DNA from 3 places in the Pseudomonas sp. 13B_2.1_Bac1 genome. Region 2 is predicted to be linked to each of the others. Evidence: predicted binding sites of a transcription regulator. Region 2 holds the regulator's gene; each other region holds the start of a gene.
What was found. The regulator FliA, encoded in region 2, starts transcription of late flagellar genes. The targets are predictions, from matches to a motif close to CTAAAGTTTNNNNNNNNNNNGCCGNTAA.
Positions count from the first base shown of each region.

Region 1 (5,738 bases), on a different contig from region 2:
CTGGATGCCTTCAGCCAGGCGGGCCACAGGTTCGAACGGGTGAGCGTCGCGCACTGGCAGCAGGCGCTGCGTACGGTCAACCAGGACAACGCATTGTTTGGCGTGCTCGGCTTTTACCTCGACCGCCTGGACGAAGACATCGGCGACACCTCAATGATTCGCCATGACAACGCGCGGCAAGGCGTCCGGCAGATGGGGGAGCAGTACCCGGAAAAAGACGCGGCACTGCTGAGCAAAGGCTGCAACTACCTCAAGGCCATCGGCTTTCTTTGAAACGCCTCAGGACACCCTCATGAAACCACTGCAACCCGATACATTAATCCGCAACCCGAGCGCCCCGCCGATCGTGGCCTCTGTCGTGGTCGACTGCCCTGCCACCCGCCTGTGGAGCATGGTGGGGCAGTTTGCCGGCTTCAACGTGTTCATCCCCGCGCTCACGCATATCGAAATGATCGGCACCGGCGTGGGCGCTTTACGCCGCAAGTTTTTCCGCGACGGCCACTGTGTCGTGGAGCAACTCAACAGCCGCGACGAGCACGCCATGCACATGACCTGGACCACCCTCTACAACACGCTGGGCGTGGCCAGGTTGTGGGCGGCCATCCAGGTGGAGGCCATGGGTACGGAGTGTTCCAGGGTGACCTGGACCCTCGTTGCCGAGCCCATGGATGCAGCACAGGCTGGATTCGAGCAGTTCTTGCAGGGGTTCGCCGACAGTGCGCTGGAGAATGTGCGGCGGTTGCTGGGTTGAGCGGCAGGAGCAGAGTGATCCGCGCCTGCCAGGTTGATCAGCGGTTCAAATCTTGAAGCTGTCGACCAGTTGCTTCAACCGATTGGCCTGCTGCGACAGCGCATCGCAGTCCTTCAAGGTTTCATTCAGGTTGGCCACACCCTGCTGGTTGAGCAGGTTGATCTGGTTGATGTCGACGTTGAGCGTTTCCACTACCGCGGTCTGCTCCTCGGTGGCCGCGGCGACGGATTGGTTCATGCCATCGATCTCGACGATCCGCTGCGTCACGCTGACCAGGCGCTCACCGGCCTGGTTGGCGACTTCTACGCTCTCTTCGCTGGATGCCTGGCTGGCATTCATGGTGGTTACCGCTTCACGCGAGCCCACTTGCAGCGAGGTGATCATCTTGTGGATCTCTTCGGCCGACTCCTGGGTACGGTGAGCCAGGTTGCGGACCTCATCGGCGACCACTGCAAAACCACGCCCGGCCTCGCCAGCACGTGCCGCTTCGATGGCGGCGTTGAGCGCGAGCAAGTTGGTTTGCTGGGAGATGCCTTTGATCACATCAAGGATGTGGCCAATATTGTCGGTGCTGGCATTCAGGGTTTCGATCTGCGTGCAGGACAGGCTGATCTTCTGCGACAGCGCAGACATCGCCAGGATGGTCTGCTCCACCACTTTGCGGCCATCGTCGGCCTGCTCACTGGCACCACTGGCATGCTGGGAAGCGTCGGCGGCGTTACGTGCAATTTCCTGGGTGGCCGCCCCCAGCTCATTGATTGCGGCGGCCACGCTATTGGTGCGGGCGCTTTGTTCGTCGGAGCCGACGATCGAGGCGTTCGAAGACGCCATCACGCGCTGCGACAAGTCATGCACCTGGCGAGTGGCCGAAGACACTTCGGAAATCGAGGCGTGAATGCGCTCCACGAACTGATTGAACGCACTGCCGACTTCGCCGAACTCATCCTTGCTGGTGACCGCCAGGCGGCGGGTCAAATCGCCCTCGCCCTGGGCAATGTCCTGCATGGCCACACCCATGGTGGTCAGAGGGCGCAGCAGTACCTGGATCAGCAAGCTCAGCAGCACAGCAATCACGACCACGGCGATCAGCATGGCGATCAGTGCGGAAGTACGGAATTTCCCCAGCGGTGCGTAGGCTTTTTCTTTATCGATCGACAGGCCGATGTACCAATCTGCACCCGGCAACCCACTGATAGGGGTGAATGACAAAATCCGGTCCTGACCATTGAGGACCACATCCTGGCTGACTTTCTCGATACGGACGTGGGTGCCTGGGTAGATGTCCTTGAGGTTTTTCATCACCTGGTCCTGATCCGGACTGACGATGACCTGGCCGTCACCACTGACCAGAAACGCGTGGCCAATACCGCCGAAATCCACCGAGTTGATGATCTTCACCAAGGTCTGCAGGCTCAGGTCGCCACCGACCACACCGAGCAATTCGCCGTTCTTTTTCACCGGCATGGCGATAGTTACGATCTGCCCACCCACTGCGGCCATGTACGGCGGCGTAAGCATGGGCTTATCGGCGGCCACAGCTTGCTTGTACCAGGGGCGCTGGCGAGGGTCATAGCCGTCGGGCATCTTCGCGTCCGGGCGTTGGGTAAACACACCGTTGGTTTGCCCGACATAGGTGAACTGGAAGTTGGAGGTGAAGGCCGCCTGATCGACCAATCCTGGGAGGTCGGCACCACTGCCCTGATGGGCAATGTTTTGCGTCAGGCTTTCGAGCACCAGTATTCGACCACTGAGCCAGTTCTGCACACTGCTGGCAGTGAGTTCACCGGATTGCTGGATAGACGATTCCAGGTTCTGCTTGATGGTGCTGCGTTGCAGGTAGTCGTTGTAGAGGGTGAATAACGCGAAGGCCAGAACCACGACGCCTGACGCGGCCAACAGAATTTTATGACTGAATTTGAGATTCATTTCATCGACTTCTTTTGCCAAAGGGGGGTGAGCGTGCCGAGTGGAACATTCCATGTACGGTATAGGCAGCTTCTGGGGCTGCTCTATTTCGGTGCACGCATGGCTCGTCAGGCTTTCGGCCAGGCCCCGGCAAAACTTAGGAAATTGTGAGAAGGATCCTTATTTTGCGTAGGAAACCGACAAGTGGTTGTCGTACAAGGATCAGAGTTGCAAAATTTTTCAGCCTCCCAAACAATGCGACTAATTATCATTTGTAACGTTTGGCCAGGTCAGTTTGAATGCCGTCTTCTGAGTACCTCGCGTGTGAAAATGTCGTGCACACGCTTTACAGCACCCATCACCACTGGCTGAAGACCTGGCTGCGCGGGCGCCTGGGGAATGCTGCGGATGCTGCCGACCTGGCTCAAGACACCTTTGTGCGGCTGCTGCAGAAAACCGAACGGTTTGAACTGAGGGCACCTCGGGCTTTCCTGCGCACCATCGCACGCGGCTTGGTGATTGATCACTGGCGTCGCGAGGAGATCGAACGGGCCTACCTTGAATCCATCGCCCATTTGCCGGAAGCATTGGCCCCGAGTGCCGAAGCGCGGGCATTGGTGCTGGAGTTGTTGGAAGAGGTCGCCCGACTTCTTGAAGGACTGAAGCCAAAGGTGCGTAAGGCTTTTCTATTGGCTCAGTGCGATGGATTGACGTACAAGCAAATCGCGCAACAGATGGACGTGTCGCTGCGCTCGGTCGAGCGATACGTCGCCGAAGCGCTCTACCACTGTTACGTGCTGCGGTATGAATCATGACGCCGATGGATAACGTCGCGCGTTCCGGGCCGGATCCCCAGGTGGTCAAACAAGCTATCAGCTGGGCACTGCGCCTGCGTAACAACCGCGCCAATGTGCGCCTGCGCGCGCAATGTGAGCATTGGCGCGCCGCTCACCACGACCACGAACTGGCCTGGCAACGGGTGCAGGCGCTGCAACAGGAATTGAGCAGCCAACTCACGGCGATTCCCGGGGCGCATAGGGCGCTTGAGAACAGTGCGCAGGGGCTGGGACGACGGCAGGCGCTGAAGCTGTTGTCGGGTGTTGTGCTACTCGGATCCGCGGCCTGGATCAGTCGCGACCTCACCGGCTGGCAGCGCTGGACCTCCGACCTCGCTACGGCCACCGGCGAACGGCGCAGCATCCAGTTGCCGGATGGCACCCGCCTGCAACTCAATACTGACAGTGCAGTGGACCTGGACTTCAACCCGCAGCAGCGCCTGATCACCCTGCTGCGCGGGGAAATCCTGGTGACCTGCGGCGCGGCCGCATCCACGCCGTTGCTGGTGAAAACACGCCACGGCTTGCTCGAAGGCATCGATGGCCGGTTCGCCGTACGCCAAGACAGCGAATGCACGCGGTTGAGTGTGGTCAGCGGCAATGTCGCCATTCATTCTCCGCACCAGGCAGATGGCCTGTCAACGCAGGTTCACGCGGGCGAAAACTACCTCGTGAGCCAGACCCAGGCCACCCTTGTCCCACCCCTGGATATGGACATCAGCGCCTGGGCCGATGGGCTGATCGTGACGCGTGCCATGCGCCTGGCTGATTTCCTAGCGGAAGTAGGACGTTATCGTCATGGCTATCTGGGTTGCTCGGCAGATGTCGCCGACCTGCGGCTATCGGGGGTTTTCCGCCTGGAAGACACCGACAAGTTGCTGGCGATCTTGCCGCAGACTCTGCCCGTCCAGGTGCGCTATCGCACGCGTTGGTGGGTGAGCCTTGAGCGGTCTGTCTGATCCCCTGACTTTTTTTGGCGGCTTTTTCCCGTGAGACCGGCTTAGACAGTAAGCCTTTCAATCTGCCCTCACCGGCCTCTACGGACCTTGATCATGACTGTGCGTTTTCCCCGCAACTCTTCCAACTCTTCCTACCCGTTATTGAGGAAAGCCGTACGCGCGGCAATGCTGTCGACAGCGATGGGCATCAGCGTGGTATCGACCAGCAGCATGGCCGCAGAGGCAGGTGCCGTACAGGTCAGTCAACACTATGAGATTCCCGCAGGGCCGCTGAGCGACGCGCTCAATCAGTTCGCCCGACAGGCAGGCATCACTCTTTCCGCCACGCCTGCGCAAACTCAGGGCCGACAATCGACCGGACTGCAGGGCGAGTACTCCGCCGAGCAAGGCCTGAATCATTTGCTCAACGGCTCCGGCTTGCAGGCTATTTCCGAAGACGGTGTCAGTTTCGTGCTGCAGGCGCCGCCACAAAGTACTGCGCTCACGTTACCGACCACTGATATCAAGGGTTTTGCCTTGGGTAACGCTCTGGGAAGCATGGAAGGCTACAACGCGACTCACAGCCAGATCGCGACCAAGACCAGCACCGCGTTGCTGGAAACCTCGCAAACGGTTTCGGTCGTCACGCGCGAGCAGATGGACGACCAGGGCTCACAGACGGTTGCTCAAGCCATGCGTTACACCCCTGGCGTGTTGACCAACCCATACGGCGCCACTCATCGATATGACTATGTGGCAATGCGCGGTTTCAACGATGGTTCTGTGGATAACATTTACCTCGATGGGCTGAAGTCCATGGGGGACAGCGGTACGTACAGCACGATGCAGGTGGATCCGTACTTTCTGGAACGCGTGGACATTCTCAAGGGCCCCTCTTCAGTGCTGTATGGACGCAGTTCGCCCGGCGGCCTGGTGGCGCTGACCAGCAAGAAGCCATTGTTCGAGCCTTATCACCAGGTGCAGGCAACCGTGGGCAGCAACGGACAGCGCGGCATGGGCTTTGACTTCAGTGGGCCTGTGGATGATGACAAGCGCATTGCCTATCGACTCACGGGGCTAACGGATAAGTCCGACACACAGTTTGATCACGCCAAGGAAAAGCGCTTCGCTTTGGCGCCGACACTGAGCATCGATTTTACCGATGACACTTCGCTGACGCTGCAAGCGTATCTGCAGCACGATCCCGACGGCGGCTACCACGGCGGGATGCCGGCAGATGGGGCATTGCATCAGCGCAATGGTCAGCGGATCTCCAGCCACTTCTTTGAGGGTGAGCCGGGGGTTGAT
Region 1 covers NZ_JANLOH010000109.1:1,485-7,222, reverse strand. The annotation lists gene NTD80_RS27585 (amino acid adenylation domain-containing protein) at 1-273, shown strand, start outside; gene NTD80_RS27580 (SRPBCC family protein) at 293-751, shown strand; gene NTD80_RS27575 (methyl-accepting chemotaxis protein) at 797-2,677, opposite strand; gene NTD80_RS27570 (sigma-70 family RNA polymerase sigma factor) at 2,956-3,471, shown strand; gene NTD80_RS27565 (FecR domain-containing protein) at 3,468-4,451, shown strand; gene NTD80_RS27560 (TonB-dependent siderophore receptor) at 4,545-5,738, shown strand, end outside.
Region 1: the regulator FliA is predicted to act here: its motif matches at 2,790-2,817, upstream of NTD80_RS27575 (methyl-accepting chemotaxis protein).

Region 2 (5,738 bases):
ATTCGTCGAGCAGGGATTCGAACTCGTGGTCGCTGATCAGACCGTCGCCCGCAGGTTCTGCCGCAGCGGCCGGCGCAGTGGCAGTCGCGGCGACTTCCGGCAAGGCGTCGGCCGCGAAGGTACCTTTGCCATGCAGTTGGTCGAGCAGTGCTTCGAATTCGTCATCGGTGATGTCGGTGCTGGTCGACGCGGCAGGCGCATCCGCAGCGGCGGCAGGGGCCACGGCGTCGGCCGCGAACTGGCCTTTGCCGTGCAGCTGGTCGAGCAGGGATTCAAATTCTGCGTCGGTAATGTCTTCGCTGGTCGGCGCTTGTGGCGCGGCTGCAGCAGGCGCTTCAGCCTCGGCTTTCACCGCATTGAGGGAGTTGAGCAACTGCTCGAACTCGCTGTCCGTCACATCCGCTTCAGGCTCTGCCACAGGCGCAGGCTCAGCTTGCGCCACGGGCGCTGCCGAGGTGTCTGCCGGTTCTGCCAGGCGCGCCAGGGCGGCGAGCAGTTCCGGGGTGGCCGCAGTGATCGGGGCACGTTCGCGGACTTCGCTGAACATGCCGTTGACCGCATCCAGTGCTTCGAGAATCACGTCCATCAATTCCGAGTCAACGTGACGCTCACCCTTGCGCAGGATGTCGAACACGTTCTCGGCGATGTGGCAGCACTCCACCAGCTCATGGAGCTGGAGGAAGCCGGCGCCCCCTTTTACAGTGTGAAAACCGCGAAAAATTGCATTGAGCAGGTTCGCATCATCCGGACGGCTTTCCAGCTCGACCAGTTGCTCGGACAGTTGCTCTAAAATTTCGCCGGCCTCTACAAGGAAATCCTGAAGGATTTCTTCATCGGCGCCGAAGCTCATGTGGGTGCTCCTTAGAAGCCTAAACTGGATAACAGGTCATCTACGTCATCCTGACCTGACACAACGTCTTCACGTTTATCGGCATGAATCTGCGGACCTTCACCCTTGGCGAGATGTTTTTGTGGATCTTTTTCCGAGAGGATCGCTTCACGGTCATGTTCGATGCCGGCAAAACGGTCTACCTGGCCGGCCATGAGCACCAGTTTGAGCAGGTTGCTTTCCACTTCGGTGACCAACTGGGTCACACGCTTGATCACCTGGCCGGTGAGGTCCTGGTAATCCTGGGCCAGCAGAATGTCATTGAGGTTGCTGGAAACCGTGCGGTTTTCCTGCTCGCTGCGTGACAAGAATCCGTCGACCCGACGCGCCAGTTCACGAAACTCCTCAGCCCCCACTTCGCGGCGCATGAAGCGGCCCCAATCGTGGCTCAGGGCCTGGGCTTCGGTGGCCATGCCATTGACCAGAGGCGTGGCGTTTTCCACCAGGTCCATGGTGCGGTTGGCCGCCGCTTCAGTCAGCCTGACCACATAGGACAGGCGTTCGGTCGCGTCGGTGATTTGCGAAATTTCTTCGGCCTGGGGCATGTGCGGGTCAATCTGGAAATTGACAATCGCACTGTGCAGCTCGCGTGTGAGCTTGCCCACTTCCTGATACAGGCCGCGGTCACGGGTCTGGTTGAGCTCATGGATTAACTGCACCGCGTCGCCGAACTGGCCTTTTTCAAGGCTGTCGACCAACTGGTGAGCATGCTTTTTCAGGGTCGACTCAAAGTCTCCCTGTGACGTTTCTTTATGCTCCATAGCTCCCCCGCGATGGCATTAGCCGTGGATGCGTTCGAAGATTTTTTCGATCTTCTCTTTCAAGGCCAATGCAGTGAATGGCTTGACCACGTAACCGTTGACCCCGGCTTGGGCGGCTTCGATGATCTGCTCACGCTTGGCTTCGGCGGTCACCATCAGCACGGGAAGGCTGCGCAGTTTTTCGTCGGCGCGCACATGGCGCAGCAAGTCGATACCGGTCATGCCCGGCATGTTCCAGTCCGTTACCAGAAAGTCGATGCTCCCGCTGTTGAGGATCGGAATCGCCGTAATGCCGTCATCCGCCTCGACCGTGTTAGTGAACCCAAGGTCACGCAACAGGTTTTTTATGATCCGCCGCATCGTTGAGAAGTCATCAACGATGAGGATTTTCATGTTCTTGTCCAATTCGACCTCCAAGCAGTCTTAAACGCGCCCAGCACCTGGACGCGCCATTTCAATCAACAGGCATTACACAAAAAGGACTGCCGGGGGCACCACGGGCCGATCCCGCGAGGGTCAATCACCCTCGCGGTGTGGTTTGCAGTGCTCCCCAACACTGCCTGTCAGCGCGCTCGCCACTCTCCCAAACGCCCCCGCAAGCGGGCTGCGCACTGGCTGTGCAACTGGCTGACCCGCGATTCGCTGACCCCCAGGACCTCACCGATTTCCTTGAGGTTCAGCTCTTCGTCGTAGTACAGCGCCAACACCAGTCGCTCACGCTCCGGCAAATTGGCAATCGCGTCCGCCAACGCACCCTGGAAGCGTTCATCCTCCAGGTCGCGCGACGGCTCCAGATGAGCACTCGCGCCGTCCTCGTGCAGCCCTTCGTGTTCGCCGTCCTGCAACAGGTCGTCGAAACTGAACAGGCGGCTGCCCAAGGTATCGTTCAAAATCCCGTAGTAATCGTCGAGACTCAATTGGAGTTCGGCCGCAACTTCGTGATCTTTAGCGTCGCGACCGGTTTTTGCTTCAATTGCGCGAATTGCGTCACTGACCATGCGCGTATTGCGATGCACCGAACGCGGCGCCCAGTCACCTTTACGCACTTCATCGAGCATCGCGCCACGGATGCGGATACCCGCATACGTCTCGAAACTCGCGCCCTTGCTCGCGTCGTATTTGGTCGACACTTCGAGCAGGCCGATCATGCCCGCCTGGATCAGGTCTTCGACCTGGACGCTGGCGGGCAGGCGTGCCAGCAAGTGATAAGCGATGCGCTTGACCAGCGGCGCATAGCGCTCAATCAATTCACCCTGGCTGTCACGTGCCGATTTCTTGTAAAGGTTGTAGCCGCTGGATGTCATAGCACCGGTCCTGCGCTCGTCTGATGCACCAATCGCTCGACGAAAAACTCCAGATGCCCCCGAGGGTTGGCAGGCAACGGCCAGGTATCGACCTTCTGGGCAATAGCCTTGAACGCCAAGGCGCATTTGGAACGAGGGAACGCTTCGTAGACTGCACGCTGCTTTTGCACAGCCTTGCGTACACACTCGTCGTAGGGAACTGCGCCGACGTATTGTAAGGCGACATCGAGGAAGCGATCCGTGACCTTGGTCAACTTGGCGAACAGATTGCGCCCTTCCTGTGGACTCTGGGCCATGTTCGCCAGCACGCGGAAGCGGTTCATGCCGTAGTCACGGTTAAGCAGTTTGATCAGGGCATAGGCGTCGGTGATCGAGGTGGGTTCATCGCAGACCACCAACAGGACTTCCTGCGCAGCGCGCACGAAGCTGACCACGGACTCGCCAATCCCGGCGGCGGTGTCGATCACCAGCACGTCGAGGTTGTCGCCGATATCGCTGAACGCCTGGATCAGGCCGGCATGCTGCGCCGGGCTCAGGTGCACCATGCTCTGGGTGCCGGAGGCGGCCGGCACGATGCGGATACCGCCAGGGCCCTGCAGCAGCACGTCGCGCAGCTCGCAGCGCCCTTCGATCACATCGGCAAGCGTGTGTTTGGGCGTCAGCCCCAGCAGAACGTCGACGTTCGCCAGCCCCAGGTCAGCATCCAGCAGCATGACGCGACGGCCAAGCTCTGCCAGGGCCAGGGACAAATTCACTGACACGTTAGTTTTCCCGACGCCACCTTTGCCGCCGGTCACCGCGATCACCTGTACGGGATGCATGCTGCCCATTTTATTTCTTTACCTTGTCTTGCTTAGACGCAGGCTACATGGCTTGGCCGCGTGAATCGCTTGCAGACCATCGATGTAGGTACATTTCACGGTGTTCATCCTGCCCTCAACCCACCCGCTTTGCCGGGCTGTGATAGAGGTCGGCGAACATATCGGCCATCGCTTCCTCGCTAGGCTCTTCTTGCATTTGCACGCTGACTGCACGGCTGACCAACTGATGACGGCGCGGCAGATGCAGATCATCCGGAATCCGCGGGCCGTCGGTCAGGTAGGCGACCGGCAACTCATGACTGATGGCCAGGCTCAACACCTCGCCCAGGCTCGCGGTTTCGTCGAGCTTGGTGAGGATGCAGCCGGCCAGGCCGCAGCGTTTGTAGCTATGGTACGCAGCGGTAAGAACCTGTTTCTGGCTGGTGGTTGCAAGCACCAGGTAATTTTTCGACTTGATGCCGCGCCCGGCCAGGCTTTCCAGCTGCATGCGCAACGCCGGGTCGCTGGCTTGCAGGCCGGCGGTGTCGATCAACACCACGCGCTTGCGCAGCAGCGGGTCGAGGGCGTTGGCCAGGGATTGGCCCGGGTCGACATGGGTCACCGACACATTGAGGATCCGGCCCAAGGTCTTGAGCTGTTCCTGGGCACCAATACGGTAGCTGTCCATGCTCACCAGCGCGATATTCTGCGCGCCGTACTTGAGCACGTAACGGGCGGCCAGCTTGGCCAGGGTGGTGGTCTTGCCCATGCCGGCAGGGCCGACCATGGCGATCACACCGCCCTCTTCCAGCGGCTCGATTTCCGGGGTGACGATCATCCGCGCCAAGTGGGCCAGCAACATGCGCCAGGCCTGGCGAGGTTCTTCGATTTCAGTGGTCAGGGCCAGCAGGTCGCGCGACAACGGGCCGGACAGGCCGATGCGTTGCAGGCGACGCCACAGGTTGGCCTGTTGCGGCTTGCTGCCTTGCAGCTGGTTCCAGGCGAGGGAGCCGAGTTGCACTTCCAGCAGCTCGCGCAGGCCATTGAGTTCAAAGCGCATCGAGTCGAACACGCGCTGGTCGACTGCGGCGGCCGGGGCCGGCGCTGCAGGACGCGGGGGTTCAACGAAGGTAGGCTCGACCAGCGGCTCGGCAGCGGTCAGCGGCAGGCCGGCGAACAACTGGCGGTTGGTAGTGGCGTCGCTGTCGCCACGCATGCTCAGTTCGGCCTGGGCCGAGACAATGCGCGAGGCCGTCTTGCGCAGCTCGTCTTCGAGTTCCATGTTCGGGACGCGCGGGGCCAGGGCCTGGGGAGTGTAATCCAGGGCAGCCGTCAGCTCGACACCGCCGGCAATACGACGGTTACCGATAATCGCGGCGTCGGCGCCCAGCTCATCACGAACCAGTTTCATGGCCTGACGCATATCGGCGGCGAAAAAACGCTTAACTTGCATAACCCACTACCCTCAGCCGTTGGGCCCTACTGTCGCGACGATAGTCACTTGCTTGTTGTCAGGAATTTCCTGATAAGCCAAAACGTGCAAATTCGGTACTGCCAGGCGCCCAAACCGCGACAACATCGCCCGGACGGGGCCGGCCACCAGCAGGATCACTGGTTGGCCCTGCATTTCCTGGCGCTGCGCGGCATCGATCAACGAACGCTGCAGCTTCTCAGCCATGCTTGGCTCCAGCAGAACGCCCTCTTCCTGGCCTTGTCCTGCCTTCTGAATACTATTGAGCAATATTTGTTCCAACCTTGGTTCCAAGGTGATCACAGGCAGCTCAGAGTCAAGCCCTACAATGCTTTGGACGATTGCGCGCGACAATCCGACGCGCACTGCAGCCACCAGGGCGGCAGTATCTTGACTCTTGGCGGCATTGTTGGCGATAGCCTCGGCAATGCTGCGGATATCGCGTACCGGCACCTGCTCGGCCAGCAACGCCTGCAGGACCTTGAGCAGTTGCGAGAGCGACAGCACGCCCGG
Region 2 covers NZ_JANLOH010000114.1:52,012-57,749, forward strand. The annotation lists gene NTD80_RS29815 (chemotaxis protein CheA) at 1-850, opposite strand, end outside; gene NTD80_RS29820 (protein phosphatase CheZ) at 862-1,650, opposite strand; gene NTD80_RS29825 (chemotaxis response regulator CheY) at 1,669-2,043, opposite strand; gene fliA (RNA polymerase sigma factor FliA) at 2,214-2,954, opposite strand; gene fleN (flagellar synthesis regulator FleN) at 2,951-3,784, opposite strand; gene flhF (flagellar biosynthesis protein FlhF) at 3,891-5,207, opposite strand; gene flhA (flagellar biosynthesis protein FlhA) at 5,220-5,738, opposite strand, start outside.

Region 3 (5,738 bases), on a different contig from region 2:
GAGCGTCAGCAGGGTGGCGGCGAAGGTAAAGGCGATGAGGTTATCGGCAATGGACATGGCGAGAGGCTTCATGAGGGCGCGTGGGGGGACGTTACCTCAAGCAGGTCCGGGTCGCAAAGGCGTGGGTAGCTTATGGGGGATAGAGTTGCTGGGGGGGCGAATCGTCGCACTGCTCGAGTTGGGCTGGGCAGGGGGCCCAATCGAGCGAAGTGTGCGGTGTCAGGATCTAGGGTATTGGGGCTGCTGCGCAGCCCAACGCGGGACAAGCCCGCTCGCCACAGGGGGCGCCTTTGCCACATGAAGGTCCTTTTGCCATAGGAAGGTCCTTTGCCACTGGGGGCCATTTTGCCAAAGGAAGGTCCTTTTACCCCAGAGGGCCCCTTTGCCATAAGAAGAACCTTTGCCACAGAGGCCCCTTTGCCATAGGAGGGTCCTTTGCCCAAGGCTTCCTATGCCACAGGAATGTCCTATGCCACAGGAAGCCCGCGGCCCCCATCGCACTCAGCGGTTGAAGCGTTCAACCAAGGCGTATTGGGTGGACGCGGTATGGGTCAGTTCCTTGCTCAGGTCCGTGGATTGATGGGCTTGGATCGAGGTCTGGTCGGCCAGTTCGGCGATGGTGGTGATGTTGCGGCTGATCTCCTCGGCGACCGCGCTTTGTTCCTCGGTCGCGGCGGCGATCTGGGTGGTCATGTCGGTGATATGCGACACCGCTTCGCTGATGCCCACCAGTGCCTGGTCCGCTTCCAGCACCCAGGCCACGCCTTCCTCGGCCTGGCGCTGGCCGTGTTGCATGCTTTGCACGGCATTGTTGGAAGATGCCTGCAACTGAGTGATCAGCGCGTGGATCTGGGTGGTTGATTGCGTGGTGCGCTGGGCCAACTGGCGTACTTCGTCGGCCACCACCGCGAAGCCACGGCCCATGTCGCCGGCGCGCGCGGCCTCGATCGCGGCGTTGAGCGCGAGCAGGTTGGTTTGGTCGGCGATGCCCTTGATCACATCCACCACGCTGCCGATTTCGTCACTGTCCTTGGCCAACTGCGCCACGGTGACGCCCGTCTCGCCGACCACGGCAGACAGGCGCTCGATGGCTTCGCGGGTATCGCGCGCCACTTCGCGGCCACGCCCGGTCAGCACGTTGGCTTGCTGGGTGGCATCGGCGGTGCGTTGCACGTGGCTGGCGACTTCCTGGGTGGTCGCGGCCATCTGGTTGACGGCGGCCGAGACCTGCTCGGTTTCGACGCGTTGACGGTCCAGGCCGTTGGCGCTGGCCGTGGCCAATTGATCGGATTGGCCGGCGAGGGCGCTGAGCTGTTCGGCGCTGTCCTGCAGGCGGGTCAGGCACGTCTTCAGGCGTGCAGTCTGGCTGAGAAACGCGGTTTCCAAACGGGCTTGAGGCCCGCGTGCGTCACTGTACATCTGCGCGATCAAGGCATCCGAGGTCGACGGCTCGACGCCCGCCAGCAGGCGCAAAGTGCTGCCCTGGCGAACGCGCGAGCACAGCACACCCACCGGCACTGCGACCGCCACGGCCACCGCGATAGCCAGCGGTGCACTGAGGAACAACCCGGCAACGCTGCCGGCAACGGCGGTCGCCACATAGGGTACGCAGCTCAAGGCCGCTGGCAGCCACGCATCCTGGCGCGGCACGCCTGGCTTGCCTTGGCTGATGCGCCGGTACAGCGCCTCGGCGCGACGGATTTCATCGGCGCTGGGTTTAACCCGCACCGACTCGAAACCCACCACATTGGCGCCTTCGAAGATGGGGGTGACATAGGCGTTGACCCAATAATGGTCGCCATTTTTCGCACGGTTCTTGACGATGCCCATCCAGGGCAGGCCTTGCTTGAGCGCGTTCCACATGTGCGCGAACACGGCGGGGGGGACATCGGGGTGACGCACGATGTTTTGCGGCGCGCCGATCAGGTCGGCGCGGTTGAATCCGCTGATGGCGACAAAGGCATCGTTGCAGTAAGTGATCACACCCCGGACATCGGTGGCGGAGATGAGTTTTTGCGAAGACGCGAGTGAAATCTCGCGCTGTGTAACAGGCTGGTTGTTGCGCATTCCGACTACTCCCTGGTTGCACTCAGTCCATCGGCGCCAACTGCCAAAAGGTTAATGCACATTCGACAATTCGCCAGCCACTGGTCAAAAGCCTGAAACTTCCCGGTGAAACACTTCATAATGGCGGCCATTTTTATATAGCCCGTTATTCTGGTGTGCCCGCATGGAAATCAAGGTCAACTTTCTCGACAATCTCCGACTTGAAGCCAAGTTCGATGATTTCACGGTCATTGCCGACCAGCCTATTCGCTACAAGGGCGATGGCTCGGCGCCGGGGCCTTTCGATTACTTCCTGGCGTCATCGGCATTGTGCGCGGCGTACTTCGTGAAGTTGTATTGCCAGACGCGCAATATCCCCACCGACAATATTCGCCTGTCGCAGAACAACATCGTCGACCCGGAAAACCGCTATAACCAGATCTTCAAGATCCAGGTTGAATTACCCGCCGATATTTCCGACAAAGATCGCCAGGGCATCCTGCGTTCCATCGACCGTTGCACCGTGAAGAAAGTCGTGCAGGCCGGTCCCGAGTTTGTGATCGAGGAAGTCGACAACCTCGACGCCGACGCCCAGGCGTTGTTGATGCCTGGCGTGGGCACCGAAGCCGGCACCTATATCGCCGGCAAGGACCTGCCGCTGGAGCAGACCATCGCCAACATGTCGGCGATCCTCGCCGGCCTGGGGATGAAGATCGAGATCGCGTCGTGGCGCAATATCGTGCCCAATGTTTGGTCGCTGCACATCCGCGACGCGCATTCGCCGATGTGCTTCACCAATGGCAAGGGCGCGACCAAAGAGGGCGCACTGGCCTCGGCGCTGGGCGAATTCATCGAGCGGCTCAACTGCAACTTCTTCTACAACGACCAGTTCTGGGGTGAAGAGCTGGCCAACGCGCCATTCGTGCATTACCCGGACGAACGCTGGTTCCAGCCGGGTCGCAAGGATGAGCTGCCGAGCGAAATCCTCGATGCCTACTGCCTGAAGATCTACAACCGCGACGGCGAGTTGCGCGGCTCGCACCTGTACGACACCAACTCCGGCAATGAAGCACGTGGCATCGTTTCGCTGCCCTTCGTGCGTCAGTCGGACGGCGAAGTGGTGTACTTCCCCTCCAACCTGATCGAAAACCTCTACCTCAGCAACGGCATGAGCGCCGGCAACACCCTGGCCGAAGCCCAGGTGCAGTGCCTGTCGGAGATCTTCGAGCGCGCGGTGAAACGCGAAATCATCGAAGGCGAATTCGCCCTGCCGGATGTGCCGGCCGAGGTGCTGGCCAAATACCCGAGCATCCTCGCCGGTATCCAGGGCCTGGAAGCCCAGGGCTTCCCCGTACTGGTCAAGGACGCGTCCCTGGGCGGTGAATTCCCGGTGATGTGCGTGACCCTGATGAACCCGCGCACCGGCGGCGTATTCGCCTCGTTCGGCGCACACCCGAGTCTGGAAGTCGCGCTGGAGCGCAGCCTCACCGAGCTGCTCCAGGGCCGCAGTTTCGAAGGCTTGAACGATCTGCCCCAGCCGACTTTCGAAGGCCACGCAGTGACCGAGCCGAACAACTTCGTCGAGCACTTCATCGACTCCAGCGGCGTGGTCTCGTGGCGCTTCTTCAGTGCCCAGTCGGACTACGAATTCGTCGAGTGGGACTTCTCCGGCCAGGGGGAAAACTCCAACGCCGAAGAAGCCGCGACGCTGTTCGGCATTCTGGAGGGTATGGGCAAAGAGTCCTACATGGCGGTGTACGAACACCTCGGCGCCACGGCCTGCCGCATCCTGGTGCCTGACTACTCGGAAATCTACCCGGTGGATGACCTGATCTGGGACAACACCAACAAGGCGCTGTTTTTCCGCGCCGATATCCTCAACCTGCACAGCCTCGACGACGAGGCGCTGCAGGCACTGGCCGAGCGCCTGGTGGAAAGCGAGCTGGACGACTACACCGACATCACCACCTTGATCGGCATCGAGTTCGACGACAACACCGCGTGGGGCCAACTGACCATCCTGGAGCTGAAGCTGCTGATCTACCTCGCCCTCAAGCAATACGAAGAGGCCAAGGAGTGCGTGGAGATGTTCCTGCAGTACAACGACAACACCGTCGAACGCGGGTTGTTCTACCAGGCGGTGAACGCGGTGCTGGAGATGGAACTGGACGAAGACCTGGAGCTGGCAGACTACGAAGCCAACTTCCGCCGCATGTTTGGCAATGAGCGGATGGACGCGGTGATCGGCTCGGTCGAGGGCAGCGTGCGCTTCTACGGGCTGACGCCCACCAGCATGAAGCTGGAAGGGCTGGATCGGCATCTGCGCCTGATCGACAGCTACAAGAAACTGCACAGCGCACGGGCCAATGTAACGTCAAGCTGATGGACTTATGTGGGAGCTTGGCCGGCGGTTGCATCACCGCGAAGCACCTGGTGCACCGCGGTGTCTGCATCGCCGGCCAAGCTCCCGAAAGGCCCGTTTCCTCGGTTAGATCTGCGCCAACGCCTGGGCCAGGTCGGCGCGCAAGTCCTCCACATCCTCGACCCCCACCGACAACCGTACCAACCCATCGCCGATCCCCAACTGCGCGCGCGTGGCGGCGGGGATGCTGGCGTGGGTCATGATCGCCGGGTGCTCGATCAGGCTCTCCACGCCGCCGAGGCTTTCGGCCAGGGCGAAGATCTTGACGTTCTCCAGGAAGCGCGTAGCGCCCGCCAGGTCGCTGTTGAGGTCCACCGAGATCATCCCGCCAAACCCCCGCATCTGTTTGCGCGCCAGTTCATGCTGGGGGTGGGACGTGAGCCCCGGATAGTACACCCGCGCCACTTGTGGTTGCTGTTCCAGCCAGGTGGCGAGGTCGAGGGCGTTGCTGCAATGGCGTTCCATGCGCAGCGCCAGGGTCTTCACGCCGCGCAGGGTCAGGAAGGCGTCGAAGGGGCCGGCGATGGCGCCGACCGAGTTCTGCAGGAAGCCCAGGCGTTCGGCGAGCGCGGGGTTGTCACCGACGATGGCGATGCCGCCGATCACGTCGGAGTGGCCATTGAGGTACTTGGTGGTGGAGTGCACCACCACATCAAAGCCCAGCTCCAGCGGGCGCTGGATCCAAGGGCTGGCGAAGGTGTTGTCGGCCACGCAGATGATGTCGCGGTCGCGGCAGATACGCGCGATGGCGCTGAGGTCGGTGAGGCTCAGCAGCGGGTTGCTCGGGGTTTCGACCCAGACCATGCGCGTGTCGTCCTGCAACGAGGCTTCGAAAGCCGACAGGTCACTCAGGCCGACAAAGCTGAAGCGGTGCCCGGCGCTGCGTTGGCGCACTTTGTCGAATAAACGGAAGGTACCGCCGTACAAGTCATTGCCGGAGACGATATGAGCGCCGGCGTCGAGCAGTTCCAGCACGGTGGAAATCGCCGCCAGCCCGGATGCAAAGGCAAACGCCTGGCTGCCGCCTTCAAGGTCGGCGACGCAGCGCTCCAGGGCAAAGCGCGTGGGGTTGTGGGAGCGGCCATAGTCGAAGCCCTTGTGTACGCCGGGGCTGTCTTGGAGGTAGGTGGAGTTGGCGTAGATCGGCGGCATCAGCGCGCCCGTGGTCGGGTCGGGTGATTGCCCGGCGTGGATCACGCGGGTGGCAAATGCACTTTTATCGGGCTGACTCATACAAGGGATCTCCGCAGGTGGTTAAGCAGGTCGACGC
Region 3 covers NZ_JANLOH010000095.1:64,808-70,545, reverse strand. The annotation lists gene NTD80_RS23880 (LysE family translocator) at 1-57, opposite strand, end outside; gene NTD80_RS23875 (methyl-accepting chemotaxis protein) at 502-1,983, opposite strand; gene NTD80_RS23870 (OsmC domain/YcaO domain-containing protein) at 2,231-4,429, shown strand; gene NTD80_RS23865 (cystathionine gamma-synthase) at 4,535-5,701, opposite strand; gene NTD80_RS23860 (cystathionine beta-synthase) at 5,698-5,738, opposite strand, start outside.
Region 3: the regulator FliA is predicted to act here: its motif matches at 2,095-2,122, upstream of NTD80_RS23875 (methyl-accepting chemotaxis protein).